Regions from separate parts of the Mediterraneibacter butyricigenes genome, predicted to be linked through region 1. Evidence: a T-box and tRNA genes for the amino acid it is inferred to sense, from the RefSeq annotation. Region 1 holds a T-box; the other holds one or more tRNA genes.

Region 1 (15,589 bases):
TTCCATCTCGGTGCGTTTAAAATATCTCTTCTAGTTTCACACAGTAAAATTAATTCCCGCAATTTTTCCGGACTAGCATGACCAGTTCTAAACATTGCCATAAAATATTCTCTATATTGCGCTAATGTTAACGGCACAATATCCAATCTCTGCTTTATATCTCCTCGTGCATACCAAATTCCATGTCTGAATGTTTCTGCTGTATTCGTATCTATTTTTACTGCAATAAACATTCCATAAACTGGCTTATCGTATTTTAAAACCGCATCTGATACATGTCTTCTTACAGGCTCTCCCTCCATTGCTTCCTGGCGTGATGATGTAGACATCGTAACTTCTGTTAAAATTGTAAAATCGTTAAATTCACAATACAGATCACCTTTTCCACCGCCTGCTGCAGATACCGGGAGAAAATCCGAATCAAGTTTAAATCCTCTTACCTCATAAGGTTTATTGACCATATGATCTATAGCTAAAGATGCTCTCCATAAAATCCATTCTAAATATGCTGGTGTTTCATCTTTTGGTACTTCTATAACATTGTCATCATCATATGTATGCTTCCCACCACCTTTGATCAACAATTCCATATAATCAGCAATTTCTTGCCATTGATTACATTGCTCTTTTGCATATTGAATTTCGTCTGTTTTGGATAGCAAATCTTCTAATCGCCGTCTGGCAATATTAATTTCTGTCGCAGTGTTCAACGGAAGATCAGAAATATCAAACAAAATTTGTCTGCTTTTCATTTGCTTCATTAAGTCATTCAGTAATACTTTAGCTGTATCTTCATTATCTGTTGGTAATTCTGCACCCTCGCATAGTCGCTTATATTGAATCATTAGAGATTCTTCATTTGATGTTGACTTTGCTAATTTCTCAGCCAAAATATGCTTAGCCGGAGCAATAACCATTCCTCTTCCTTTTCGTTGCAATATTCCAGAAATACGTAGGTAACGCATGTTCATGTCACTATAGTCAAGAAAATTATCTGCCTTCTTATCATAGTACCTTCCACGTTCTGTAACTTCCTTCTTGTCAAAGTTACGTTTTGATAAAGCTTGTTTTCTACGAGCACGCAAATCCAAAATATTATCCACGATCTCTCCAATTGAATAACTCGGATTGGTTGTATGTCCCCATAATGCAAACTCTATTCTTGCAATCTCTGAGCTTCCTGTTCGCTTCTCTAACTCCAACATAATTGCCAATATCCATCTCAATGGAGAAAAATAAGACTTTCCATCTGGCATAGCAAATTGTTCAACACTTAATGCTCTTAAATAGCATTCTTGTACTGCCGGATATGTATCCGCCTTTAAAAATGTTCGTCCAAAAGGTGTTATATCATCCAGATTTCCCAGTTCATTCTGATCTCCATCCTTTTTCTTCACTTGTGGATAAATAAAACCATTTTTCGAAAACATCAAACGCCATTTACGTGCATGACTGCCAGATGTATCTTTCCCAACTTCATTTTGAATAATTCCTTGATCATTAAGAAAGTTCATAAAGCCAATTTCATTCTCTTTCCCACGAAGTTTTCCCACATATGGCGAATTTGCAAACGCTTTAAAACCTTCCTGTATTCTATTTGGATTCCGTAATCCGGTATTACCCACTAACCAAATATCTATTTTTTCTTCCATACATCTTCTCCATTAAACCCAACAAATAAATATTCTTGTACTTTATTTCTATTTGTCTTAGCATGTTTTTGATTTCCAAAAGAATATGTGTAATCTATCGGCACCACTTCCACATGTTCCTTATATTTTGACATAAGTGCAACCATTTCATCTTGTGTTGGTTGACTGTTTGAGGAATAAGATACAATCAAAATACTATTCGAAAACTTTTTAAACAACTTATCAAATGCATCTGCAGCACCTTTTCTAGTTGAAAACGGTGTAGGATATGATTTAAATTTCTTTGTTATTGTATTTTCCTGTATTTCTACACCTTTCCAATCTCGTGCCAACCCTTCAACAAAATGGTATCTACGGACATACTCATTGTCTGACAATGGAGAATAATACGGTGGATCAATATATACTAAATCTGGACGTTTAATTTTTACTTCCATTGCATCTCCATGTTTAGATTTATTTTCACACCCATTATCAAAAATTGCATTATTGATACTTTCCACAGCTTCCAGAAATTGCTGTTCTAAAGATTTCTGTAAATCCTTTCTTCCATCATTATATCGATCTCCGGTATATGTAAAAATTCCTCTCGGTCTTTTCTTCGTGCAGGCTCTAATCAATGCTGTCATTGCAATTGCTTTCTTATATTGATCTCTAATACCAGCGATATTAGTTCTTAAAATATCTATTAACTTATTCTCTTCATCCTTATAATACAGACCTTGAAAGGTCTCTTCTACAAAATGATCAGACTCTTTTTTTTCGATTAATAACTTTTTTGCCTCGTCCAATGGTAATACAACACTATTATTTTCCACCATTGCTTTAGTAAAGGTTGCTGACATTGCCATATAATCATTGCTAATCACAGTTTTTCCCTGCGTTTTAAACATATAGCCAACAATTCCAGATCCAGAAAACAAATCTACTACCGTATTAAAATCAAATTGTGAAGCCACCGCCCAAATTTGTGGTAATAATTTGCTTTTTGAACCCATATATCTAGTTGCCGGATATTTCATTACCTGTTCAGGCAAAGGTTTCGGAACAATTTTTAACATAGTTTTCTGTTTTGGCAAAATATCTACTATTATATCTTCACCTTTCCGTTTACTACCATTACAAGAGATATACCTTTTTGTCTGAATAACCTCAATCTTATAATCAGCATACAATTCATGAACCAATGGATGATTGGAATTTGTTAATAATACATGGCATCCTAACTCCTGTAATCTTTTGACTTCCTTCGCCAATTCTATATGATCTTCTTCATAAAATTGTTCTTTTGTATACCGCTTAAAATCCGAGTATTCTGATATGGGTAAATACGGAGGATCTAAAAAGACAAAATCTCCTGGTTCTGCATATTCTTTCAATACTGAAAGATAATCTCCACATGTTATAGTTGCTTTTTTTAACACTTCCGAAGCAGCGCATAAAGCTTCTTCATCGCAAAAATTAGGAGATTTATATTTACCAAAAGGAACGTTAAATTGACCTTTCTTATTAACACGATACAATCCGTTAAAACATGTCTTATTCAAATAAAGAGTTCTTGCTGCAGCTTCTTCCTTTTTTAATTTAAGCCAATCTAATGAACGTACTTCATAAAAATCTTCTTTTGTATTTTTATATTTTTTCAAGTATGAAATAACAACTTCTACATTATCCGCAACCTGCCGATACATATTGATCAGTTCTGGATTACTATCTGCAATTATTGCTTTATCCGGACTTAATGCAAAAAATAACGCACCACCGCCAATAAATGGCTCTATGTACTTTCCATATTTTCGAGGAATCTTAGGCATGATATCACCTAACATCTGAGTTTTTCCACCAGCCCATTTCATGATTGGCTTTGCATGTATCTGTTTTTCTTTCTTTAAAACTTGTTCCATCACGCCTTTTCCCCTTCAATCTCTATTATTTCCATGATATCACTGATATCGCATTTTAAAGCAGTGCAAATTTTCACCAGCACATCTGTAGTAACATTTTCATTTTTCCCAAGTTTTGCTACTGAAGCATGACTAATACCTGCAGCCGCACATAAATCCTTCTTTTTCATATCTCTATCAATAAGTAATTTCCACAATTTTTTATAACTAACTGCCATATTTTAACCTCAAACTCATTTTTCTAAAATATTGCTATGTCGTTATTCTATCATGCGACTTCAGCAGTATCAACATTTATTTCAGCGATCGCATACTTTTGTGCAAACATTCGTTCTTATTTTCGATATATTTATGATTTATAGTCGTCTATTTTTTTAATATAAAAATATACTCATGTGCCAACATTAAGAAGTTTCTTTCTTTTCCGTCCCAATAATCAGCTGATCGACAATTATGCTGTTCTTTTATAACAATTTCCTTAAGTTTAAATCCTGCATCAACAAATTTCTGCATAGAATTCATTCCTAGCGGCAACACATAACCTGCTCTCCGTATATCTCCGATCATAAATGCACATATTCCCTGCTTCTTCAGCACTCTATATGCTTCTCTTGCGACTTGCTCCAATACCGTCAAAAATTCCTCATATTTTAAGTGTGAAATATCTCCCGGAATTTTCTTACTGTATCGTATAATATCTGCGTATGGCGGATGTGTACAGATAAGGTCTATACTATCATCTTTTATAAACGATAATTCAGTTGCATTTCCTTGCTTTGTGAAAATTTTTGAGCTTTCTTGACAAGTAAAATTAAGATTTGTGTTAGATAGTTTGATGGCTTCGGAATTTATATCAACACCAATAGCATTTCTTCCTAATAACTTTGCTTCTATCAATGTTGTACCGCTGCCCAAGAATTGATCTAGTATCCAATCATTTTTCTTTGAATAACGTAAAATAAGGTTTCTGGGAATGTATGGGGACCAATTTCCTCGATATTTTCCCGAATGTGTAGCCCAACTTCCTCTTTCTGGAAAGGACCATATTGTTGTGTCTTCCAATTTGAATTTTTCTGGTGCTTCTCTTATAAAAATCTCCCCTTTCTTTTTGCTCATTATACTTCCGCCATATTTATTTGTCCATAAAAAATCTCCATTCAAATATTAAATATCGCTAAACATTTGAACAGAGATTTCTTATTCATTACAAATATATAATTTCTTTCAACACAATTTCTTCTGCGCAGACTTTGATATTCTTTATCAATCCAAAGACTGGTAAATCACATAAAAATAATATTTTTAATCTTAAGATACAGAAAAACCCCAGAAGCCTAAGCTTCTGGGGTATATATCTGAATTGATATTCTGTTAACAGATTATGATTATTCGATGATCTTAGCAACCTTTCCAGATCCAACTGTACGTCCACCTTCACGGATAGCGAATCCAAGACCCTCTTCCATAGCTACTGGGTGAATCAGTTCAACTGTCATTTCTACGTTATCTCCAGGCATGCACATCTCTGTTCCTTCTGGCAGCTCGCAAACACCAGTTACATCAGTTGTTCTGAAGTAGAACTGTGGTCTGTAGTTGTTGAAGAAAGGAGTATGACGTCCACCTTCATCTTTTGTCAGTACGTAAACCTGGCAAGTAAATTTCTTGTGGCATGTTACTGTACCTGGTTTGATAAGAACCTGTCCTCTTTCGATTTCAGTTCTCTGGATACCACGAAGCAGAGCTCCGATGTTATCTCCAGCCTGAGCCTCGTCAAGAAGTTTACGGAACATTTCGATTCCGGTTACAACTGTCTTCTTAACATCCTCGTGGATACCGATGATTTCAACTTCGTCAGATACGTGAAGAGTACCACGCTCTACTCTACCAGTTGCAACAGTACCACGTCCTGTGATAGAGAATACGTCCTCTACTGGCATCAGGAACGGCTTATCTGTATCACGCTGCGGATCCGGGATCCACTCGTCAACAGCATCCATAAGTTCCATGATCTTGTCTCCCCACTCTCCGTCTGGATCTTCCAGAGCTTTCAGAGCAGATCCCTGGATAATCGGAGTGTCATCTCCTGGGAATTCATACTCATCAAGGAGTTCACGGATTTCCATTTCTACAAGTTCAAGCAGCTCTTCGTCGTCTACCATATCGCATTTGTTCATGAATACTACGATGTACGGTACACCTACCTGACGGGACAGAAGGATATGCTCTTTTGTCTGAGCCATAACTCCGTCTGTTGCAGCTACTACAAGGATAGCTCCATCCATCTGAGCAGCACCAGTAATCATGTTCTTAACGTAGTCAGCATGTCCTGGGCAGTCAACGTGTGCATAGTGACGTTTCTCTGTCTCATACTCAACGTGAGCAGTAGAAATTGTGATACCACGCTCTCTTTCTTCCGGAGCTTTATCGATGTTCTCGAAATCGACAGAAGCGTTACCTTCTACTCTGTGAGAAAGTACTTTTGTGATAGCAGCTGTCAAAGTAGTTTTACCGTGGTCAACGTGACCGATGGTTCCGATGTTAGCATGCGGTTTTGTTCTTTCAAATTTAGCTTTAGCCATTTTGAATATCCTCCTTATTATATCGCCTGTTTTCAGGCATTTCTACTAGGTCTCGATTTTACTCGGTTAATTCTGATTATATTTCAAATCCCTTGAATTTTCAAGCCTTTTATAGGATTTTTATTAATCGTTCTTATTGGAAAGAATTTTTTCCTGTACAGACTTCGGTACCGGCTCATAGCTCTCGAAGAACATAGAGTAGTTACCACGTCCCTGAGTTCTGGAACGAAGGTCTGTTGAGTATCCGAACATCTCGGACAACGGTACATATGCACGAACGATCTTTCCACCTCCCAGGTCATCCATACCTTCGATACGTCCACGACGTGAGTTGATATCACCAATGATATCTCCCATATACTCTTCAGGCATTGTTACTTCCACCTTCATGATAGGCTCAAGCAGGATCGGAGATCCTTTCTTCATAGCATCCTTGAATGCAAGAGAACCTGCAATGTGGAATGCCATTTCACTTGAATCGACTTCATGATAAGATCCGTCATATACGTTTGCGTAAACACCTACTACCGGGAATCCGCCAAGGATACCGGACTTCATAGCTTCTTCGATACCTTCGCCTACGGCCGGAATGTATTCCTTCGGAATAGATCCACCAACGACACTGGATTCAAATTTGTAAGTTTCCTCACCATTGACATCCATTGGCTCGAATTTAACTTTACAGTGTCCATACTGTCCACGACCACCGGACTGTTTTGCATACTTGCTGTCTACATCAACCGGTTTTGTAATGGATTCTTTGTATGCTACCTGCGGAGCACCAACGTTTGCTTCTACCTTAAATTCACGAAGAAGTCTGTCTACGATGATCTCCAGGTGAAGTTCTCCCATTCCTGCAATGATGGTCTGACCTGTTTCCTGATCAGTATGTGCACGGAATGTCGGGTCTTCTTCTGCCAGTTTTGCAAGAGATTCTCCAAGTTTACCCTGGGAAGCTTTTGTCTTAGGCTCAATTGCAAGCTCGATAACAGGCTCTGGGAATTCCATGGATTCCAGAATTACCGGATGCTGTTCGTCACAGATAGTATCACCTGTTGTTGTGAACTTAAATCCGATCGCTGCTGCGATATCTCCGGAATATACCTTGTCAAGTTCCTGTCTCTTATTTGCATGCATCTGAAGGATACGTCCTACACGTTCCTTTTTATCTTTTGTTGCATTCAGTACATAGGATCCTGAATTAACAGTTCCTGAATATACTCTGAAGTAAGCAAGCTTACCTACGAATGGGTCAGTCATGATCTTGAATGCAAGTGCAGAGAACGGTTCCTCATCTGAAGAATGTCTTACGACTTCGTTTCCATCCTCATCCACGCCCTGGATCGGCGGGATATCTGTCGGAGCAGGCATGAATTCGATGATTGCATCCAACAGTTTCTGTACACCTTTGTTTCTGTATGCAGTACCACAGCATACCGGAACGGCTGTACACTCGCATGTAGCTTTTCTCAGAACAGCCTTTAATGCATCGATGGACGGCTCTTCACCTTCCAGGTATTCCATCATCAGGTCGTCGTCAAGCTCACAGATCTTCTCAACCAGTTCTGTGTGATAAAGCTCAGCTTCATCTTTCATGTCTTCCGGAATCTCTGTAACGGAAATGTCATCACCCTTTTCATCATTGTAGATGTAAGCTTCCATTTCCATCAGGTCGATGATTCCCTTGAAATCGTCTTCTTTACCGATTGGCAACTGAAGACAGATTGCATTTTTTCCAAGTCTGGTACGGATCTGATCTACTGCATTGTAGAAGTCAGCTCCCAGGATGTCCATCTTGTTGATGAATGCCATTCTCGGAACGTTGTATGTGTCTGCCTGACGCCATACGTTTTCAGACTGAGGCTCTACTCCACCCTTGGCACAGAACACACCTACAGCACCATCCAGTACACGAAGTGAACGCTCTACTTCTACAGTAAAGTCAACGTGTCCAGGAGTATCAATGATATTGATACGATGCTCCAGGGCTCCTGCCTTCGGCTTTGTATGATCTTCCAAAGTCCAATGGCAAGTCGTGGCAGCTGAAGTGATTGTGATACCTCTTTCCTGCTCCTGTTCCATCCAGTCCATGGTAGCAGTACCTTCGTGAGTATCTCCAATCTTATAGTTAACACCGGTATAATAGAGGATACGCTCTGTCAGCGTAGTCTTTCCAGCATCGATGTGAGCCATAATACCGATGTTTCTGGTTCTCTCTAATGGATATTCTCTTCCAGCCAAGATTGTTTCCTCCTATTAGAATCTATAATGAGCAAATGCCTTATTAGCCTCTGCCATCTTATGCATGTCTTCTTTCTTCTTTACGGATGCTCCAGTGTTGTTTGCTGCATCCAGAATTTCGTTCGCCAGTCTTTCTTCCATTGTCTTTTCTCCTCTGTTACGAGAATACAATGTGATCCAGCGAAGTGCCAGAGCCTGTCTTCTGTCAGCTCTAACTTCGATCGGCACCTGATAAGTCGCTCCACCGATACGTCTTGCCTTTACTTCCAGTACTGGCATGATGTTGTTCATTGCTTCTTCGAACACTTCGATAGCCGGCTTCTCAGCCTTTGCCTCAACTCTTTCAAACGCACCGTATACAATCTTCTGTGCGACACCTTTCTTACCATCCAGCATGATGTTGTTGATAAGTTTGGTCACAACTTTATTGTTGTATATCGGATCCGCTAATACATCTCTTTTCTGAGTATGTCCTTTACGTGGCACGGTCCTTCCCTCCTTAATCATATTTACCGGGTCTCTCCCGGGATTAATTCATCGGTACTCACATGTGTCTCTCTATGCATGTGCTCGCGGCCGCGGGACTAAGTTCTATGTTAATCCGCAACCTTCCTCATCAGGCGGCGTACGCCCGACAAGATACGATAGTCATAGTTCTGTTTGTGATACGATTTAACTGTTTAGTTACTTTCTTATTTTGCGTCTTTCGGTCTCTTCGCACCATATTTGGAACGAGCCTGTCTTCTCTTGGCAACACCTGCTGTATCAAGTGTACCTCTGACAATATGGTATCTGGTACCTGGTAAGTCTTTTACTCTTCCTCCACGGATCAGAACAACGCTATGCTCCTGAAGGTTGTGTCCTTCTCCTGGAATGTAGCTTGTTACTTCGATTCCGTTAGACAGACGAACTCTGGCGATCTTTCTCAGAGCTGAGTTAGGCTTCTTCGGTGTAGCGGTCTTAACTGCTGTACACACACCTCTCTTCTGAGGAGAAGCTACATCTGTTGCACGCTTCTGAAGTGAGTTGTATCCCTTCTGAAGTGCCGGAGCTGTAGATTTCTTTACAGAAGTCTGACGTCCCTTTCTAACTAACTGGTTAAATGTTGGCATTCTTTTTCACCTCCTATGATTCTTCGTTGCTCTGTCTGACTGACAGAGTTGGTTGCAGATAATCTAAGTTATCTTTGTTTTTGCGCACAAAAAACACTGCGTATTTATGCACGCTTGATTAGTTTATTACGTTTCACGCGAAAAGTCAAGTCTTTTCTTATAATATCAGGCACCACAGAGGTAATGTAACCAGTGACAAAATCGTGGTCACAAAGATCATTGCGGTTGCGTAATCCTCATCTCCGTCATACTTGGATGCCAGCAGTGCCGTGGTGATCGGGGTCGGCATACCTGCGATGATTACCGTCACTCCTTTCAGAAGCGGATCCACCGGTAACAGGAAGGTCACCCCATACAGGATTGCTCCAATTCCGATCAGTCTCATAAACACATAATATACCAGTGTTTTATCCAGAAGTGTCTTCACCCGCTTCATATCCATTTCCGCCAGCATCATTCCGACCAGCATCATACTGATAGGTGTATTACAGTTGCTGACCTTTTCGATGGTATTTGCAATACAGGTCGGGAATTCGATTCCCGCGATCATTACGAGCATGCCCAGATAAATAGAAACGATACAGGGATGGGTCATTACTTTCTTAAATAAATGTTTTTCTTTGCCATTCATATAACAGGAAGACCCGATGGTCCACATCACAATTCTTACCGGCAGCATAAAAACCGATGCGTAAAACACGCCCTGCGATCCATAGATTCCCTCTATGACAGGATTTCCCAGGAATCCTCCGTTGGAAACGATGGTTCCATAACGAAGCGGACTTTTACGACTGCCGTGTATTTTCCGATAACTTGCATAACTGACGCCGATCGAGATTAGATTATATCCCACCGACATCAGCAAAATTTCTAAAAAAGAAAGGAGCATGCTCTGCTCCCACTTTAATTGAAAGGAATGAAAAATATTGAACGGAAGCGTAATATATAAACAAAAATCTACGAATTGTTTTCTTGCCGTGCCGCCTATGATTTTCCTCTTGCGCACCCAAAATCCAAGGGCCACAAGAAGGAACATCATAAGCTGCATATTGATCATATTTTCCAATACCATATTAATATGCCTTACCCCAATACACCATGTGTTTCGCCGGTTTTCCGCAACATACGCATACATCAGACAGGTGATCTTCTTTTTCCGGGATACATCTGGAAGATGCGCCGCCGGTCTGTGCCTTGATCTCATCTTCGCATGCTTCTTCTCCACACCACATTGCTTTGATGAAGCCCTGTTTTTCCTGGAATTCTGAAATCATTTCTTCCATAGAAGTTGCTTCACTGATATGTGCATCCAGATGTGCTTTTGCACGTTCAAACATTTCTTTCTGGATGGTTTCCAGAATTTCTCCTAATTTTGTCTCGATCTCATCCATGGAAACAACGATCTTTTCTCTGGTATCACGGCGTACCACAACCACCTGGTTGTTTTCGATATCTTTCGGTCCGATCTCGATACGGGTCGGGATTCCCAGCATTTCCTGCTCACTGAATTTCCATCCCGGACTCTTCTCAGAATCGTCGATCTTCACGCGGTATCCTGCTTTTTTCAGTGCATCCATCAATGCAGTTGCCTTATCCAACACACCTTCTTTGTGCTGTGCGATCGGAATCACTCTGGTCTGTACCGGCGCGATTCTCGGCGGAAGGACCAGACCGCTGTCATCTCCGTGAACCATGATGATCGCTCCGATGATTCTGGTAGACAGGCCCCAGGAAGTCTCGTAAACACTGTGCAGTCCGTTATTCTTATCTGCATATTTGATTCCAAATGCATCCGGGAATGCATTTCCGAAGAAATGGCTGGTTGCAGACTGCAGTGCTTTTCCATCATGCATCAGTGCCTCGATGGTATAAGTATCCTGTGCTCCCGCAAATTTTTCGCTCTCTGTCTTTCGTCCGGAAACGACCGGGATTGCCAGATCATCCTGCACAAAGTCACGATAAACTCTCCACATCTGAACCGTACGTTCTTCTGCCTCTTCATAGGTTGCATGGATGGTATGACCTTCCTGCCACAGGAATTCTCTGGAACGAAGGAACGGTCTTGTGGTCTTTTCCCATCTTAATACAGAACACCACTGGTTCCATACCTTCGGCAGATCACGATAAGACTGTACTGTTTTGCTCCACACATCGCAGAACAACGTCTCAGAAGTCGGACGGATACAGAATCTTTCCTGAAGCGGTTCCATTCCCCCATGTGTAACCCATGCCACTTCCGGCGCGAACCCTTCGATATGATCTTTTTCTTTCTGAAGCAGACTTTCCGGGATCATAACCGGCAGATATACATTTTCTACTCCTGTTTCTTTAAATCTTTGATCCAGGTCTGCCTGGATATTTTCCCAGATTGCATATCCGTTCGGCAGATAATTCAGACATCCTTTTACTCCGGAATAATCACAGAGCTTTGCTTCGCGTACTACATCGGTATACCATTGCGCAAAATCCACATCTCTGGAAGTAATGGATTCTACCAGTTTCTTTTCCTTTGCCATTTCTTTTCTCCTTTATATTTTTTACTTAAAAATGTACTTGTATCTTTTATTATGTTTTAAACCAGTCATGTTCCCGTCCCATTTTAGGTTCCACGAAATCCGTTTCATGTTCTGTTCGAACAACTTCTTCACATAACAAAAGAAAACCGCCCAAACATCCAATCCCATAGGGACCGAATCTCTCGGCGGTACCACCCTGATTAATGTCACTGCACCTGCCTCATCCGAAACAGTTTCATCCTTCGTTTCCCTGATGGAGCTTTCTGACATTCACTCTTTTCTCTTTAACGCAGAGAATACGCCTCATTTTCATGAAGCGGCTCCGGGGCCGGTTCCATACTGCTGCACAAAGACTTTCACCATCCGTCTTCTCTCTGAAGTGTGCCGGTATTTACTATTCCCTTTCTTCGCCTGTTATCATTGTGATTCTACCCGATAAATATTGCTCTGTCAAGCTTCCCCTTGCATCATTTCCCGCAAATTTCGGGTCATCGCTTCCGAATCATCGCGTTCAGAGATTGCTCCGCGTAAATCCTTACTTTCGAATCTCCAACAGCTTCTCCCGAAGTTCTCCTTCCATCCGCAACATTTCATTTTCTGCTTCCAGACGTTTCTTTCGTCCCTCTTCCTGAATCTGCATCACCTCATCGAAGGTACTGATCAGGGACGCATTTGTCTGCTGCAGAGTTTCGATATCTACGATTCCACGCTCGGATTCTTTCGCCGTTTCCACGGTAGCCAGCTTTAATTTCTCTGCATTTTTCTTCAGCAGCTCATTGGTCATATCTGTCACTTCTCTCTGAGCTGCTGCCGCCTGACTGGAATGTTCCACTCCGAGAGCCAGAACCATCTGGCTCTTCCACAGCGGAATCGTATTCACCAGCGTGGACTGAATCTTTTCCACCATCATGGTATCATTGCCCTGAACCAGACGAATCTGCGGAGCCGTCTGCATGGCGATGGTCTTGGTCAGCTCCAGATCATGAAGCTTCTTCTCAAAGCGGTTACACATGGCATCCAGATCTCGTGCTGCCTGCGCATCCTCTGCCAGACCGGTCTGTTCTGCCTTTTGCAGAAGTTCCTGCAACTCTGTGGTACGTACCTGTGCCAGCTTCTTCTTACCTGCCAGCACATACATGGTCAGTTCTTTGAAATAAGTAAGATTCAGTTCATACATCTTGTCCAAAAGCGCAATATCCTTCATCAGCAGGACCTGATGATTCTCCAGCACCTTGCAGATCTGGTTTACATTCGCCTCTGTCTTCGCATATTTTGCCTTCATGGTTGCCACTTTATTCGAAGCCTTTTTAAACAGTCCGCGGAATCCTTTTTCCTCTTCCTCGTCAAAGTTTTTCAGCTCTTTGACCACACCAGTCAGCAGATCCCCGACTTCTCCCATATCTTTGGTCTTTACATTTTCCAGAGCTGTCTCTGAAAAATCCGCCATCTTTTTCTGGGTTCCTGCACCGTACTGCAAGATCATGGCAGAATTGGTCAGGTCGATCTGAGCTGCAAATGCATCCACCGTCTTTTTCTCTTCTTCTGAAAGAATGCTGTCGTCAAACGCCGGTTCTTCCGGTGCAGCAACTGCTGCCACTTCCTGTTTTTCCTCTGCCGCAAACGGTTCCAACGTCAGGGTTGGGGTTGTATCAAATTCCTTAAATTCTTCGCTCATAAATTTCTCCTGTTCTTTATCTGTCAAAACTATGTCACTCTTCCTTTTTCTGAAAATCATCCGGTCCCAGGCCTTCCTGTGCCAGCATCATTTTCAGCACAGAAATATCGGAAGATACATCCCACGCCGTTTCCTGAAACAGGCTGTCCAGCAGTTTTTCAAAAGCTGTATTCAACGTATCCAGGGTCTCTTCTATCTCCCGTTTGGATGTTGCAATATTTTCTCCCTGTACCGGCTGACGATCCAACTCTTCGTAAGCCTCCAACAATTTCAGCGTCGTCGGCAGGTAATAACTCATCAGTTTCTGCGTCTCTCCCACGACCTGAGGATTCTGCTCTACCCGATCAAAGATTCGGCCGATGAGCATCTCCATCCGTGCAATCTTTGCGGAAATCTCCTCGCCCGGAATCGCATCATTGCAGGCATGGATCTTCCTGATATATTCTTCCCCTTTTCTGACAATCGCTTCCACTTCCGGAGACAGATCTTTCTTCCGCTCCTCTGAAGTCACGCCCTCTGTTGACTGCACTTTCTTATCTTTCGCTGCACCGGCTGTCGCACCGGATTCTGCTTTGCCTGCTTTCGTTTCTTCCTGACGTTTCCGGTATTCCTCCATCACGCTCCGGTACTGTTCGTAAGCCTGATCACTGAGCATCAGACATTTTTCCTGGGCATCCAGTCTTCCCTGACTGAACCATCCGCTCTCAATCATTTTCTTTACATCTTTTAAGACCTGTTTTGGCTTTTCACCGGTTTGTTCCGCCAATTCTTTCAGATCACAGTACTCTCTGCTGCCCAGAATCTTCTGATAATTCCGGAATCGTTTTACCAGCCCCAGCTTTTTCACGCCTCCGGCTGCAATCCCTGTTCCCACCAGAAACAACACACCAAATGTCACGATCAGCGCCCAGAATCCGGCACTGACAATCCCTCCTGTCAGCAACTGCACCACCGCCAGCATCAGTGACATTCCGAGAAATACAATTCCGATGCCACCGCCGGCGATCGCCAGCGCAATTCCACCAGCCTTTGCTCCTGTGGTCTTCCCGTACAGTTCCACTCCGGTTTCCCCATATGCGTCTCTGTGCGTATCTCCATCTGTATGCGTATATGAGGAACCATGATTCTCTCTTCCGGTTCGTCCCGCTTCCTTTGTCTCATTATATTTATAACCAAGATCCTGATCAAACCCTACTGGATCGACTCCGCGCGACGTCCGCTGTCCACCATGCATGGCCGCATCGATTGTATTGGTGATCGTCTGGTTTAACCGGGTGAAATCCCAGGAATCTACAGCGTCCTGTACGGATCTTCGAATTTCTTCTCCAAATCGTTCCCAATCTCCGTTCTCCATGAAAACCTCCCATTCCATTGACAAGATATCTTCTTTGTAAGATAATCTTTTTTGTACGATATTTTCGTACTCCGCAGAATCTGCCACCGGCAGCTTCTTTCGGATGCCTTGCAACTTAAAAAGGTGTGCTGAACACTTTCTTTCATATGCTTTGGCAGCTAAATTTAGTATAATCAGATTTTAAGTATGAGTCAAGAAACAGTCAAGAAACGGATGGTGAATTATGAACCCTGAAATTATATACGAAGATAAATATATCATTGTCTGTGTGAAACCCGCCGGAATCGCAACACAGAGCAAAAAAATCGGAGCCGAAGACATGGTCAGTCTTCTGAAAAAGCACCTGGCAGAGGAATCCGGATCCTCCGGAGAACCTTACCTGGCGGTAATCCACCGTCTGGATCAGCCTACTTCCGGTCTTCTGGTCTTCGCCAAGACAAAAGAAGCCGCAAGAGATTTAAACCGACAAATCCGCGAAAAAACATTCGGAAAATTTTATCTAGCGGAACTTCGCAGCATTCCCATCCCAAGGGAGGGAACTCTGGAGCATTACCTG
Region 2 (15,589 bases), 1.3 Mb from region 1:
CAAAGGCGTTTTCAATGGATGAGAGCGCCTTTTTGTCATTTTATCCGGCAATTGCATACAATTTTTTTTCTTTGCCGGGCATACAAGAACACAAGGTCAATGTCAAGGAGGTTTACCATGCGAAACTATACACGAGAAGATATATTTGAAATGATCGAGGAAGAGGATATTGGATTTATCCGGTTACAGTTCACAGACATCTGGGGGATGATGAAAAATGTGGCGATCACACCTGGACAGCTTCAGAAAGCGCTGGAGAAAGGCTGCATGTTTGATGGGGCTGCGATCGAGGGCTTTGCGAAGATTGAAGAGTCGGACATGTACCTGTTCCCGGATATCCGTACCTTTGAGATTTTTCCGTGGAGACCTCAGCAGGGAAAGGTGGCGCGCCTGATCTGTGATGTCCATCGCCCGGACGGACACCATTATGAAAGTGATCCGAGAAATATCCTGAAATGTGCGATCCAGAAAGCGGCAGAGGAAGGCTATACTCTGAATGTGGGACCGGAGTGTGAATTTTTCCTGTTCCATACCGATGAAGATGGTATGCCGACGACACTGACACATGAAAAGGCTGGATATTTTGATATGGGTCCTCTGGATCTGGGGGAAAATGCAAGAAGAGATATTGTGCTGACTCTGGAAGATATGGGATTCGAGGTTGAGGCTTCCCATCACGAGGGCGCACCGGCGCAGCATGAAGTGGATTTTAAATATGATGATGCCCTGACAACGGCGGACAATATCATGACCTTTAAGCTGGTGGTAAAAATGATCGCAAAACGTCATGGTCTTCATGCTACATTTATGCCGAAACCGAAGGCGGGAGTCAACGGATCGGGAATGCATATCAATATGTCGCTTTCGAAGAACGGTAAAAACATTTTCCAGGATCCGGAAGACAAGAACGGCCTGAGCCGGGAAGCGTATTATTTTATCGGAGGTTTGTTGAAGCATATGAAGGCGATTACCTGCCTGACTAATCCGACGGTAAATTCTTATAAGAGATTTGTACCGGGATATGAAGCACCGGTATATATTGCGTGGTCCATGCAGAATCGAAGTCCGCTGATCCGGATTCCGGCGGTTGACGGGGAGGAAACCAGAATCGAACTGAGAAGTCCGGATGCGACTGCCAATCCCTATCTGGCACTGGCAGTGCTTCTGGAAGCGGGAATGGATGGAATTCGCAATCAGATTATGCCGCCCGAGAGTGTGGATCTGAATATTTTTGAGATGTCAGAAGAAGAACGACAGGCTCTGGGTCTGGAAAAATTACCGATGACACTGGCAGAAGCAGTGGATGAACTGGAAAAGGATGAGTTGATCTGCAAGGTGCTGGGAGAAGATCTTTCCACAAAACTGATCGAATCCTATCGGGAAAAATACAGAGAGTATCAGCAGCAGATCACCCAGTGGGAGATCGACCAATACTTACATAAAATGTAGCATCTCCTGTGACGGAAACAAAGAAAAGTGACAGGAGGTGTGAAGCTTGAGCAATATCATTGTTGTATTCCCCAAAAAAGAGATTGCAACAAATATCCGGAACATTCTGGTAAGAAGCGGATTTGATGTGCTGGCTGTCACAACGACAGGTGCCCAGGCTCTGCACTATGTGGATACATTGGACGATGGAGTGATCGTGTGTGGATATCGACTCTCTGATATGATGTACAGTGATATCAGAGACTATCTTCCGGATTCTTTCCAACTTCTGCTGATCGCATCAGCGGATAAATGGGGAGACGGACTGGAAGAAGGGGTGGTCGGACTTCCCATGCCGATCAAAGTGTACGATCTGGTCAATACTCTGGAAATGATCCTGCAGACCATGAGACGAAGGAGAAAAAAACGCAGGGAAGCTTTAAAGAACCGGGATCCGAAACAACGGGAGATCATTAATCAGGCCAAAGGTCTTCTGATGGAGCGAAATGGTATGACAGAAGAGGAAGCACATCGGTATCTGCAGAAAAACAGTATGGATACAGGAACCAGCATGATAGAAACCGCACAAATGATCCTGACGATCATGTCAGAATAGAAAAAATGTGTTATACTGTCCTTTGTGTATATAAAAATACGAAAATACAAAGGAAAGTTGGGGAAACATGGAAGTATTTGTAACTGTTATGAACAAGGTCAATGACATTATCTGGCATCCGGTAATGTGCGTGTTCCTGATGTTTGCTGCATTGTGGTTTACTGTCAGGTTGAAAGGGATGCAGGTGCGCCGGCTGAAAGACATGGTAAACTGTCTTCTGGAAAAAGGAGACAACAAAGAAGATACCGGTCTTTCGTCTTTTCAGGCTTTTGCGACAACGGTAGGTGGCCGGGTGGGAACCGGAAACATCGCCGGTACGGCAACGGCTGTATTTATGGGAGGCCCGGGCGCGTTGTTCTGGATGTGGGTCACTGCGATTCTCGGAGCATCTACCGGAATGGTAGAGTGTATTCTGGGACAGGCCTATAAGACCAGAAATTTAGGAGAACTGACCGGAGGACCGGCTTTTTATCTGTCCAATGGAATCAAGAATAAGACGCTGGGAAAAACTCTGGCGGTGCTGTTCTGTATTGCGGTATTTATCGGACCGGGATTTCTGCTTCCGGCGATGCAGACTCAGACGGCAGCAACGGCGGTAAACGGAGCGTTTGGGATCTCCTTTTTATTTGTTGGAATTCTCATGACTGTGATCGTTGGAATCGTAACCATGGGTGGAATCAAGCGAATCGGCCAGGTGGCAGAGCTATTGGCTCCGATCATGTGTGGCATTTATTTTATCATTACGATCATCATTCTTGTGGTAAATATCGATCAGGTTCCAGCGGTATTCGGCTCGATTTTTGCCAGTGCATTTGGAAAAGATGCAGTATTCGGAGGAATTGTGGGTTCTGCTCTGGCATGGGGAATCAAACGTGGATTCTTCTCCAATGATGCCGGTAACGGAATGAGTCCGCTGATCTCATCCACATCGGATACGTCCCATCCGGTAAAACAGGGGCTGGTACAGGGATTTTCTGTTTATATTGATACATTGTTGGTCTGCACCTGTACCGGAATTTCTGTATTACTTGCGGGAACCTATAACGTGGCGGCGGACGGCGCAGGAAAAGTGCTGCTGGTAGAAAAATTACCGGGAGTTCAGTATGGAATTGCCTTCATGCAGGAAGCAATGTCTGTGACAGTTGGAAAAGCGGGAGCAATTCTTCTGGCGATCATGCTGTTTGTCTTTATTTTTACTACGATGCTGTCTTATTCCTATCAATTGGAATCCACCTGTAAATTCCTGTTTGGAGAGAGAAAATGGGTGGTAACTTTTGTAAGAATCCTGTTTCTGGTATTCTGTATGTTTGGAATCCTGATCGACGGAGATACGATCTGGCCAATGGGTGATATCGGAGTTGGATGTATGCTCTGGGTCAATACTTTTGGAATCCTTCTGCTGACCCCGAAGGTGATTGCAATTGTGAAAGACTATGAGAAACAGAAAAATCTTGGTCTGGATCCACTCTTTGATCCGGCAACTGTAGGAATCGAAGATGAAGCAAATGTCTGGGGTACCTATGTGGAGAAGAAAAAGCAAAGAGGAGATTATGAGAATCCGGATCTGGGTTATGGAAAGGAAAAGTAATCATGAAATTTACAAAGATGCATGGAATCGGAAATGATTATGTATATGTCAACTGTTTTGAGGAACAGGTGTGGAATCCGTCAGAAGTAGCGATCAAAGTCAGTGACCGCCATTTTGGGATCGGGTCGGATGGTTTGATCCTGATTTGCCCGTCCAACAAGGCAGATTTTGAGATGAAGATGTATAATGCGGACGGTTCCCGTGGAGAAATGTGCGGAAACGGAATCCGTTGTGTGGCGAAATATGTGTATGAATATGGCTTGACGGATCAGGAACATATTTCCGTGGAAACCCTTGGGGGAATAAAATATCTGGATCTGACGGTGGAAGACGGAAAAGTTCTTCAGGTAAAAGTGGATATGGGAGAACCCATCCTGGAAGCGGAGAAGATTCCGATTGTTTCCGAACATGATCGTGTGATCGATGAACCGATTACTGTAGATGGAATCGAATATCGAATCACCGGTGTGTCTATGGGAAATCCGCATGATGTGCTGTTTGTCGAGGATGTGAAAGGGCTGGATATTGAAAAAGTAGGCCCATCTTTCGAAAACCATGAAAGATTTCCGAAACGGATTAATACAGAGTTTGTAAAAGTTCTGGATCGAAATACAGTGGAAATGCGTGTGTGGGAACGTGGATCGGGAGAAACACTTGCCTGTGGAACCGGAGCCTGCGCGACAGCAGTGGCATGCATTTTGAATGGACTGACAGAGCATGAGGTGACAGTAAAACTTCTCGGCGGAGAGTTGAAGATCGAGTGGCAGGGAGAGGGACATCCGGTTTATATGACCGGTCCTGCAACCGTGGTATTTGATGGAGAGATTAATCTGGATGAGATGTAGAAAAATAATCTGTTTTTCGTTGTAAATCTCCGATTCTATGAGGAAAAATGCAAAACAGAGCAGACACGTTTTGTCCTATAACCCAAAAACCAGTGGAGATTTGGTGAGTTGAAATCTCCGCTGGTTTTTTATGGTTTGGATGTATAAATTTTTACCTGAATGAAATAAAAATCTCAGGCCAACAACTCCTTTTTGCTGCCTAATTGTCGATTTGCCCACCGAAATGCAGAAACACCCAAAATCGTTTTCCGCTGTATGGTTACGGGGTGATTTTGTGCTTTTTCTTTCTGCTTACAGTCGTTGTAGCAATGGCTGCACCGCTGCTGGCAAACAGCAGAGTAATCCACAGTGCAATGTTGCTGGGATCACCGGTCTGCGTACTCTTATTGGATGTTCCAGGTTTGGCGCTGGCTGGCTTTTTCTCAAGAGCTGCAATGGCATCCTCAATAGCCTTTGCCATCTTATCCACTTCGGATTGCTCAGTAATGTTCTTGTCTCGAACAACAGCCTTCACGGCAGCTTCCACAGCGGAGAAGTCCTTGTAGTCATCCTTGTTCAGGGCATTTGCTTTGGCAATGGCTGCATCAACCTTTGTGTAGTCCGCATCCTTGTATTGCAGAACTGCAATCGCATCTTCAATTGCTTTCGCCATTGCATCCACTTCGCGCTGTTCGGTGATATTCTTACCACGGGCGACAGCGTCTACCGCTGTCTGTACCGCCGAAAAGTCCTTGTATTCGTCCTTCTTCAAGGCATTTGCCTTGGCAATGGCTGCATCAACCTTTGTGTAGTCGGCAGGTAAATAAGTCATTGCAATCGTTTGCGTGTGCGTTGCCGCATCGGCTGTAACTGTTATATTGCCGCTGTATGCTTCGCAGTTATCCGCCGTAACCTCAATAGGATAAGTTCCTGCTTCCAAACTGACAGAGCCGGTAACCTCCTGACCATTCACTTTAACAACAACATTGGTCAGACCGTCTGGCGTTACAACGAAAGAAACCGGATAGACAGCCTTTGTTATAAAATGAACATTCTTATATAGTGCAAAATATTGGGTCCCGCTGGAAAGCAGGTCGATTTCTGTTCCTTCGGAGTCTACCGCTTTTGCATAGTTCAGTTGATAGCCATCCGTAATTACAGGCACACATTCATCGAAAATTGCAGGGATATTGTTCTCATTCGTATTCTTTGCATCGATCTCTGCTTCTTCTACGGTGAAAGATCCGTCACATCCCATCGGGTATTTGCCGTCAGTGGTTACTTTGGCGCCGCCTTTAATCAAAATATTGCCTTTTGTCCATATGGCACTGTCTGCAGTGGAGGTACAGCTTACCTCGCCGCCGTTAACTGTCAGATTGTTTCCGGCATACAGACCGGGATAATAGCTTGTTGCTTTGACTTTGGATGCAATAAGCTCTATATTGCCACCGTTTCCTTCATTATCTTTCCTGATAAATGCTCCGTTACAATGTTCAGAAGTTGCCTTAAGTGTGACATCGGCGCCGTTTGTAATCTTTAACTCATAGGTGTCAATTCCGGCGTACAGACCTGCAGAATCCACAATTGCCCCATCAATCTCAACAATTCCTTCGCCTGAGATGCCCAATCCGCCTTTAGAGTTTATTTTAACCGTTGCTTTATCGGAAATTTTGAGGTCATTGCCTGTGTAAATTCCATCATAAGTATCTCCCTTAACATTGATTGTCAATGTTCCGTCACCAATGATTTCTACTGCATTATCGGAGCAAATTCCCGCTCCTCCGCCGATATCAGTTCGGGTAATAGTGTTTGCTCCGGTCAGCTTTATCTTCAACCTGTTGGGGATAGATGCTTTAATACCGTAATTCGCCATTATATCGTTATCGATGGTCGCATTGTGCAGCGTAAGAGTTGCTGTATCCGGGTCATAGGTTGCTGTTCCTTCTCCACAGGCAATGGAGAGCTTTTCGCTTGTGAATTGTTCGCCGTCTACATACAGATTGTAGTTTCCTGCGGCAAAGGCTACGGTTGGCAACAATCCAACTACCATTACAAGACAGATCAAGATTGCTAATAGTTTTTTCTTCATAGCAGTTCCTCCTCTTTTTTTAATTGTCCGCTTGGTTCTTTCTCCGGTAGCTGACATACCGAGAAAAGATGTGTTTCCAGGTGGGCGTTAGGATTTCAATATCAAACCACCGTCCTTCCGGCAAACGCAAAAAGCCGAAGCCAAGGCATAATAAGCCCTGTCTCCGGCAACTGGTTCGCTATAAATTGTATGATATAAGACTTGACATGTTGAAAAAACGGCACGATGCACCTGCCGAGTCGGCAATAATTGTCGGCGTTTCTGTTTACCATAGTCAAGTCCTCCTTCTATAATTTCTAAGGAAAAAGGATATCTACTCTATAGATATACAGAAATATTATAGCATATATCCATAAAAAATCAAGTAATTTTCGGAATATTACTCTCATTAATGATTAAAAGGTATAACTGGAAAAATCCTGCGATGATAATATAATATTAAAAAAAGTTGGGAAAATTATGTCAGAATGACAATATTGGATATAAAAAAATCCCCCATCGAAATGGGGGAATCGGAGTGACAGGATTTGAACCTGCGACCTCTACGTCCCGAACGTAGCGCTCTACCAAGCTGAGCCACACTCCGATAAAACAGGAACCTGAATGATTCAGATTCCTGAACTACGGATAGAGGACTCGAACCTCTACTAACAGAGTCAGAGTCTGCTGTGCTGCCATTACACCAATCCGCATTACTCGTTTCGTCCCTGTCAGACGCAACATCGTTATTATAACAGACTGATAAAAAAATGCAAGCCTTTTTTTGAAAAAATTTAAAAAAGTTATAACGCTTAAAAAATAACGCTTAAAAACAGGTTTATCGGACCTTGCTTTTAAAGATGAAATTCTTTTACGATGGAATCGGTCATTACATCGATGGGAGCTTCTTCTCCGGTCCAGAGCGTGAAATTGATGGCTCCCTGATTGATCATCATATTCAGGCCGTGAATGGTTTTGGCACCTCTTTTTTCTGCTTCTTTTAAAAAGCAGGTATGTGGGTCGTTGGTAATGACATCACAGACAATCATATGAGATGCAATGGAGTCGTAGGCGATATCTGGTTGTTCATCCGTATTTGGATACATTCCAACAGGAGAGGTGTTGATTAGGATATCCGTATCTGACGGGATAATGATTTCCGGTGTCCAGGGAAGATAAGAACCAATTGCGGGCGTGCGTTCCTGAATCAGAAGCGCAAGATGATGTCCGCGTTCTTCCTGACGATTGATAATCCTGATGTGACTGGTACCGGCAAGGGCCAGTTCTACTGCAATAGCACGGGCAGCGCCTCCGGCTCCGAGAATGGTAACTTTTTTATGAACAGGAGAAATTCCCTCATCGGTCAAAGATTTTAAAAAGCCTTTCCCGTCAGTGTTATCTCCATGAAGTTTGCCCATCTGATTGACGACCACATTTACAGCACCGATGATCTCTGCTTCAGGAGAAATGCTGTCCAGATATTTTAAAACTTCACATTTGTGAGGAATTGTCAGGTTGATTCCTCGAAAATTCAAGGCACGGACAGCCTGCATGGCATCTTTCAGATCTTTCGGATGCACTTCAATCGTCAGATACCGAAAATCAAGATCCAGTGCATGGAAAGCAGCTTCTTCGGGAATCACCGTTGGATTTTCATCTACCGGATAACCGAAGACTCCAACAAGTTCTTTGCGATAGGTGTTTGACATTAAGCGACTCCTTTCTTGTGATGTGGAAAAATGAGTTCATAAGTCATAGGCTTTCTTGGAAGAAAGACAATTAATCGTGAAAGACGATGGGTTTGCCCAGAGAAGCAAACGTAAAAGTTCCTTCAGCCAGTACGGTGTCATCCTGATCTTTAATTTCCACGGTATAGACGGAAATGTTTTTTCCATGTTTTAATTCCGTGGCTTCCCCGGTCAGTTTTGTCGTGTGAAGTCCGGGACGAAGAAAGTTAAAATGACTGTCTAAGGTTGTGACCTGGATTCCGTAAGAAGATGCAGCGGAACCGGCTGTAACGTCGGCAATGGTAAACAGACATCCGCCATGTACGGAATTGATCGGATTTAAATGGGTCTTTGTAACAGGATCAATTACAGTGCGGGCATAGCCTTTTTTGATCTCGATAATCCGAAGATCCATCATATTAGCAAAATAATTGGTTGAATTTCGTGTTTTGATAAGCTTTTCGTAGTCCATAAATTGTCTCCAGTATAAATAGAAATATAAAATGCAACAACGACTCTATTTTACTTGAATAACGAAGGGATTGCAAGAGTGTCCGCCTTGCAAAAAGGGCAGAATTATGGTAACATTAATCGTCATGAAATGGCGAAAAGGAGGGGATTTTCATGTTTGGAAAACGATGTCAGTTATGCGGCGGTAAACTGAATGGTTCGATCTGTCAGGAATGTGGTCTGGATAACAGTAAAAATGATTCACAGTATGAAAAATATCTGGGGACCAGCAAATGTGATGAAGGCCCTCTGACGCATGTGCATGAGGAAAAGAAGCCAAAGAAGGAAAAGACGCAGAAGAAGATTTCATTTCACAGGAGTCAATCCGATAAAACAATGGAGAATGCTTATACGCAATCCAGATCCGGAACTAACACAGGCTACACAGATCCGTATGCATCAGCAGATTCACAACTCGGAAGAGACTATACAGATGCGGGAAATTACGGATCGGGCGATGGATACAGCGGTGCTTCGAATTCCGGAACCGGAAGCCAATATACCGGCACATCCGCAAATAGCAGAACCGGTAGAGGTTACGGCTACACAGCAACCGTGGGGGAGAAGTTCCCGAGAAAGAAAAAGATGCGGAAGGCCGGAAACGGAATCAGGCCAAAAAAGATCCTGGGATTTCTGGTGTTTGCACTGATTGCATTCGAGGTGATCACGAATGTGGGAGAAGATCTGTGGAAAGACAGCACTTCGGTATTTTCTTCAAAAGAAGATTCGGCAGATTCAGATGGTACTTATGATTATGTGACCCGGGAACTGTCGGAAGACGGAGACAGTTGGGAAGAAACGCTGGGAAGCGGAGAATATGTGGTAGGTATCCAGATTCCGGAAGGAATTTACACGCTGGAGGTCGACAGTGGCTCCGATACCTTTAATCTCAGTGATTATGAAAATGGAATCTATCTCTGGAGACAATTCGCACTGGAAGATACCGATGAGGATACGGTGACCAGTCTGGAAGATGTGCGGCTGTACAATGGCGCTGTGGTACGTCTGGATGGTGGAAAAATACGATTTACAACCGATTGTGCGCAAAGCCTGGATAACGGAGAAGACAATCCGCTGACCGAAGAAGTCACGCTGACCGGACAGAATGCGCTGGTGGCAGGCGTTGATTTCCCGGCAGGTGTCTATGATGTAGAGACGACGGATGAATGGGCATACCTGGATTTTGAAGTTCCGGTAGTAGACGGAGAAGAATATGCGGATTATTATATCAGCAGTGTCTACCTGGAACGGGAATATGATGAGGACATTGCTTTTAAAAATCTGGTGATCCCGGAAGGTGTTAAGGTGTCACTGGACGGATCGGGGGAAGATCTGCAGGTGATTTTAAAACCAAGTGAGCGGATTGAGTCCACAGATTATGAGGCATATTATAAAATGAGATAGCCTGCAAAGAAAAAGTCAGGATGAAACGGAAGAACATTGTAGTAGAGGAGAGAATTATGGCAAATAAGATTTCAGATGAAACCATCGAGTATGTAGGAATTCTTGCAAAGCTGGAACTGTCCGGGGAGGAAAAGGAACATGCCAAAGCGGACATGGAAAAGATGTTGGATTATATTGATACACTGAATGAATTGGATACTACGGGGATCGAACCGATGTCCCATGTATTTCCGGTACAGAATGTATTCCGTGAGGATGTAGTGACAAACGGAGATGAGAAAGAAAAGACTCTGGCAAATGCACCGGAATGTAATGAAGATTATTTCGAAGTTCCGAAGACGATAGGATAGAGGGGTGAATGAACAGCATGGAGATATTAAGTCTGACAGCCACGGAGCTGAGTGAAAAGATTAAGCAAAAAGAGATCACGGTGGTGGAAGCGACCAAAGCCGTGTTGGAGCAGATAAAGAAAGCAGAGCCTGTCATCAACAGTTATGTGACCGTAGATGAAGAGGGGGCACTTGCACAGGCAGAAGAAGTGCAGAAGAAGATCGATGCAGGGGAACTAACAGGACCGCTGGCAGGTGTACCGGTAGCGGTAAAGGACAATATGTGCGTCGAGGGACAGCTTACGACCTGCAGTTCCAAAATCTTATATAATTTCAAACCGACCTTTTCCTCGGAAGCAGTCCTGAATCTGAAAAAGGCGGGAATGGTCATCGTTGGAAAGACCAATATGGACGAGTTTGCCATGGGAAGTACCACAGAGACTTCTTACTATGGTCCGACCAAAAATCCACACAATACGGAGCATGTCCCGGGAGGATCCTCCGGAGGAAGCTGCGCGGCAGTGGCAGCACAGGAATGCTTTATGGCACTGGGATCTGATACCGGTGGATCGATCCGTCAGCCAAGTTCCTTCTGTGGAGTGGTAGGATTGAAGCCGACTTACGGAACCGTATCTCGTTACGGTTTGATCGCCTATGGTTCTTCTCTGGATCAGATCGGACCGGTAGCAAAAGACGTGACAGACTGTGCGACCCTTCTGGAAGCGATTGCGTCTCATGATACAAAGGATTCTACTTCCGTGGAAAGAGAGGACTATGATTTCACAAGCGCATTGGTAGAAGATGTGAAAGGTCTGAAGATTGGAATTCCGAAGGATTATTTCGGAGACGGACTGGATCCGGAAGTAAAAGAGGCAATTTTAAAGGCAGCGGATGTGCTGAAAGAAAAAGGAGCCATCGTCGAAGAATTTGACTTAAGTTTAGTACAGTATGCGATTCCGGCTTATTATGTCATTGCATCTGCCGAGGCAAGTTCCAACCTGGAGCGATTCGACGGAGTGAAATATGGCTACCGTACCGAAGAGTACGAAGGTCTTCACAACATGTATAAGAAGACTCGTTCCGAAGGATTCGGCGCAGAAGTAAAACGCCGGATCATGTTGGGTTCTTTCGTATTGAGTTCCGGATATTATGATGCATACTACCTGAAAGCACTTCGAACCAAGGCTCTGATCAAGAAAGCCTTTGACGAAGCCTTTGAAAAATACGATATGATCCTGGCACCGGCAGCCCCGACGACGGCACCGGAGCTTGGAAAGAGTCTGAGCGATCCGATCAAAATGTATCTGGGAGATATTTATACGATTTCTGTCAACCTGGCAGGGCTTCCGGGAATTTCTCTTCCGGTGGGCAAAGATAAAAAAGGACTGCCGATCGGTATGCAGTTGATTGGTGACGGATTCCAGGAAAAGAAACTGATCCGTGCCGCATACACCTATGAATGTGCAACGAAAAAAGAATTTGAAGGACCGGCAGATCTTTCTGCAGTTCCGGGAAAGGAGGCGTAAGGGAAATGGCAAAGCAATATGAGACAGTCATCGGTCTGGAAGTACATGTAGAACTTGCAACCAAAACCAAAATTTTCTGCGGATGCAGTACCGCATTCGGAGGAGCCCCCAATACCCATACGTGTCCGGTCTGCACCGGAATGCCGGGATCTTTACCGGTACTGAACCGTCAGGTGGTAGAATATGCTTTGGGTATCGGTCTGGCAACCAACTGCAAGATCACACAGGTCTGCAAATTTGACCGGAAGAATTATTTCTATCCGGACAACCCGCAGAACTATCAGATCTCCCAGTTATATTTGCCGATTGCAAGAGACGGATATGTGGAGATTGAAGTAGACGGTCAGACCAAGAAAATTGGAATCCATGAAATGCATATGGAAGAAGATGCGGGAAAACTGGTACATGACGAGTGGGAAGATGCTTCTTTCGTAGATTATAACCGAAGCGGAGTGCCGCTGGTAGAGATCGTATCCGAGCCGGATATGCGTTCCGCAGAAGAAGTGATGGCTTATCTGGAAAAATTACGTCTGATCATTCAGTATCTGGGCGCATCAGACTGCAAACTTCAGGAAGGTTCTATGCGTGCGGATGTTAATATTTCCGTCCGGGAAGTAGGAGCAACCGAGTTTGGAACCCGTACCGAGATGAAGAACCTGAATTCTTTCAAGGCCATAGCAAGAGCCATCGAAGGAGAGAGAGCCCGTCAGATCGATCTGATCGAATCCGGCGAGGAAGTAATCCAGGAGTCCAGAAGATGGGACGATACCAAAGAAAAATCTTACGCCATGCGTTCCAAGGAAGATGCGAAAGACTATCGTTACTTCCCGGAACCGGATCTGGTGCCGATCGTGATCAGCGACGAATGGATCGCAGAAGTAAAGGCTCGTCAGCCGGAATTTCGTACCGAGAAGCTGGAGCGTTATAAAAAAGAATTTGAGATTCCGGAGTATGATGCAGAGATCCTGACTGGTTCTAAGAAGATGGCAGACATTTTTGAAGAGACGACTGCAATTTGCAACAAGCCGAAGAAAGTGTCCAACTGGCTGATGGTAGAGACGATGCGTCTGTTAAAAGACCGTGGCATGGAAGTGGAAGACTTAAGCTTCTCTCCGGCAAATCTTGCAAAACTGATCGATCTGACCGAAGCCGGAACCGTCAACAGTTCCGTGGCAAAGGAAGTCTTTGAGCATGTCTTTGATGAGGATGTGGATCCGGAGGTTTATGTAGAGGAACACGGTCTGAAGACGGTTAACGACGAGGGTGCACTGAAAGCGGCACTGGAACAGGCAATCGCCAATAATCCGAAAGCAGTAGCGGACTATAAAGGCGGAAAAGAAAAAGCCCTTGGAGCGCTGGTTGGACAGACCATGAAAGCAATGAAGGGAAAAGCAAATCCGGGCATGATCAACCAGATGCTGCGGGAAATGCTGAAATAGAGAATTTAAAGTTATTAGCACTCTTTTGAAAAGAGTGCTAATTTTCTATTGACTTTTAAAATTTACAGTATTAGAATATCCTTTAATGAAAGGAGTGTTCATAATGCAGGTAAAAAAGGGAAACTTATCAATAGACAGTGAAAATATATTTCCGATTATTAAAAAGTGGGTGTATTCCGATCACGATATTTTCTTCAGAGAGATGGTATCCAACGGATGTGACGCCATTACTAAATTAAAGAAATTAGATCTGATGGGAGAATATGAACTTCCGGAAGGATACAAAGGTAAGATTGAGGTTGTAGTTAATCCGGAAGAGAAGACTCTGAAATTCATTGATAACGGTGTCGGTATGACAGCCGATGAAGTGGTAGAGTACATCACACAGATCGCTTTTTCCGGAGCAACACAGTTCCTGGAGAAATATAAAGATAAGACGACGGAAGACGATATGATCGGTCATTTCGGACTGGGATTCTATTCCGCATTTATGGTAGCCGATGAGGTTCACATCGATACCCTTTCATATAAGGAAGGTGCGACCCCGGTACACTGGGTCAGCAATGGTGGTACCGAGTATGAGATGCAGGACGGAGACAAGACGACTGTAGGATCAGAGATTACATTGTTCCTGAACGAAGACAGCCTGGAATTTGCCAACGAATACCGGGCAAGAGAAGTCCTGGATAAATATTGTTCCTTCATGCCGGTAGAGATTTTCCTGAGAAAAGAAAATGCAGAGCCGGAATATGAGACGATCGACGAGGCTGATCTGAAAGAGACCGATGAAGTGGTTGAACATATCGAAGAGGAAGCAAAAGAGGGCGAAGAGCCGAAGAAGAAAGTCAAGATTGTGAAACGTCCGGTTTCCATCAGCGACATTGCACCCCTTTGGACCAAGCATCCGAATGAGTGTACCAAAGAGGAATACATTGAATTCTATCGTAAGGTATTTATGGATTACAAGGAACCGTTGTTCTGGATCCATCTGAACATGGATTATCCGTTCAACCTGAAAGGTATCCTGTACTTCCCGAAGATCAATACCGAGTATGATTCCGTAGAAGGAACCATTAAGTTGTACAACAATCAGGTCTTTATCGCAGACAATATTAAGGAAGTGATTCCGGAATTCCTGATGGTATTAAAGGGTGTCATCGACTGTCCGGATCTGCCGCTGAATGTATCACGAAGTGCATTGCAGAATGACGGATTTGTCAATAAGATTGCAGATTACATTTCCAGAAAGGTCGCAGATAAGCTGACAGGAATGTGTAAGACGGATAAAGAGAACTATGAGAAATACTGGGATGATATCAGCCCGTTCCTGAAATTCGGTTGTCTGAAAGATGAAAAATTCGGTGACCGTATGAAAGATTCCATGCTCTTTAAGAATCTGGATCATAAATATCTGACACTGGATGAATGTATCGAAGAAAATGGCGGCTCCGTAGTTTCTCCGAAAGAAGAAGGAGAGGCAAATGAGGATGATGCTGAAAATGAAGTTGAAGAGATCAAGACCACGATTTACTATGTGACCGACGAACAGCAGCAGAGCCAGTATGTCAATATGTTCAAAGAGCAGGGACAGGATGCAGTGATTCTGTCACACAACATTGATTCCGCATTTATTACCTATCTGGAGCAGAAGAATCCGAAGGTTCGTTTCCAGAGAATCGATGCCGATGTTAATGAGTCTCTGAAAGAAGAAGTAGCGGAGGAAGAAAAGGAAGAGTTTAAGAAGAATTCAGACAGTCTGATCGAGATCTTCCGGAAATCTCTGAACAATGAGAAGTTAGATGTAAAAGTCGAGAAGCTGAAAGACGCCAGTATCGCATCGATGGCAGTACTTCCGGAACAGTCCCGCCGTATGGAAGAGATGATGAAGATGTACGGTATGGGCGGAATGGATGCGGCAGCCTTCGGAACCAATGCAACGCTGATCCTGAATGCAGGTCATCCGCTGGTTAAATTTGTGGTAGAGCATAAGAGAAGCAAGAATGTACCGATCATTTGCAAACAGTTGTATGATTTGGCGATGCTGGCACACAAACCGTTAAGCCCGGAAGAGATGACAGCCTTTGTACAGAGAAGCAATGAGATCATGATGCTGTTGACGAAGTAAAGAAA

What was found. A T-box is a leader RNA that pairs with one kind of tRNA and senses whether it is charged. The one in region 1 lies ahead of proS (proline--tRNA ligase), so its partner is inferred to be a tRNA-Pro.
Positions count from the first base shown of each region.
Region 2: it has a tRNA-Pro gene. The T-box ahead of proS (proline--tRNA ligase) is inferred to sense a tRNA for this amino acid. The anticodon was not compared.

Region 1 is NZ_BHGK01000001.1:2,204,272-2,219,860, reverse strand. Features, by position in the region: gene KGMB01110_RS10945 (AlwI family type II restriction endonuclease) at 1-1,652, opposite strand, end outside; gene KGMB01110_RS10940 (Dam family site-specific DNA-(adenine-N6)-methyltransferase) at 1,637-3,556, opposite strand; gene KGMB01110_RS10935 (helix-turn-helix domain-containing protein) at 3,556-3,774, opposite strand; gene KGMB01110_RS10930 (TRM11 family SAM-dependent methyltransferase) at 3,923-4,672, opposite strand; gene tuf (elongation factor Tu) at 4,942-6,135, opposite strand; gene fusA (elongation factor G) at 6,259-8,376, opposite strand; gene rpsG (30S ribosomal protein S7) at 8,392-8,862, opposite strand; gene rpsL (30S ribosomal protein S12) at 9,069-9,488, opposite strand; gene KGMB01110_RS10905 (AEC family transporter) at 9,646-10,524, opposite strand; gene proS (proline--tRNA ligase) at 10,562-12,004, opposite strand; T-box leader at 12,170-12,421, opposite strand; gene KGMB01110_RS10890 (toxic anion resistance protein) at 12,540-13,679, opposite strand; gene KGMB01110_RS10885 (5-bromo-4-chloroindolyl phosphate hydrolysis family protein) at 13,714-15,033, opposite strand; gene KGMB01110_RS10880 (RluA family pseudouridine synthase) at 15,257-15,589, shown strand, end outside.
Region 2 is NZ_BHGK01000001.1:885,175-900,763, reverse strand. Features, by position in the region: gene glnA (type I glutamate--ammonia ligase) at 118-1,449, shown strand; gene KGMB01110_RS04225 (ANTAR domain-containing response regulator) at 1,496-2,044, shown strand; gene KGMB01110_RS04220 (alanine/glycine:cation symporter family protein) at 2,112-3,632, shown strand; gene dapF (diaminopimelate epimerase) at 3,635-4,477, shown strand; gene KGMB01110_RS04210 (hypothetical protein) at 4,737-6,545, opposite strand; tRNA gene KGMB01110_RS04205 (tRNA-Pro) at 7,058-7,131, opposite strand; tRNA gene KGMB01110_RS04200 (tRNA-Gln) at 7,167-7,237, opposite strand; gene aroE (shikimate dehydrogenase) at 7,379-8,233, opposite strand; gene KGMB01110_RS04190 (PaaI family thioesterase) at 8,304-8,723, opposite strand; gene KGMB01110_RS04185 (hypothetical protein) at 8,876-10,165, shown strand; gene gatC (Asp-tRNA(Asn)/Glu-tRNA(Gln) amidotransferase subunit GatC) at 10,222-10,515, shown strand; gene gatA (Asp-tRNA(Asn)/Glu-tRNA(Gln) amidotransferase subunit GatA) at 10,533-12,020, shown strand; gene gatB (Asp-tRNA(Asn)/Glu-tRNA(Gln) amidotransferase subunit GatB) at 12,026-13,459, shown strand; gene htpG (molecular chaperone HtpG) at 13,563-15,584, shown strand.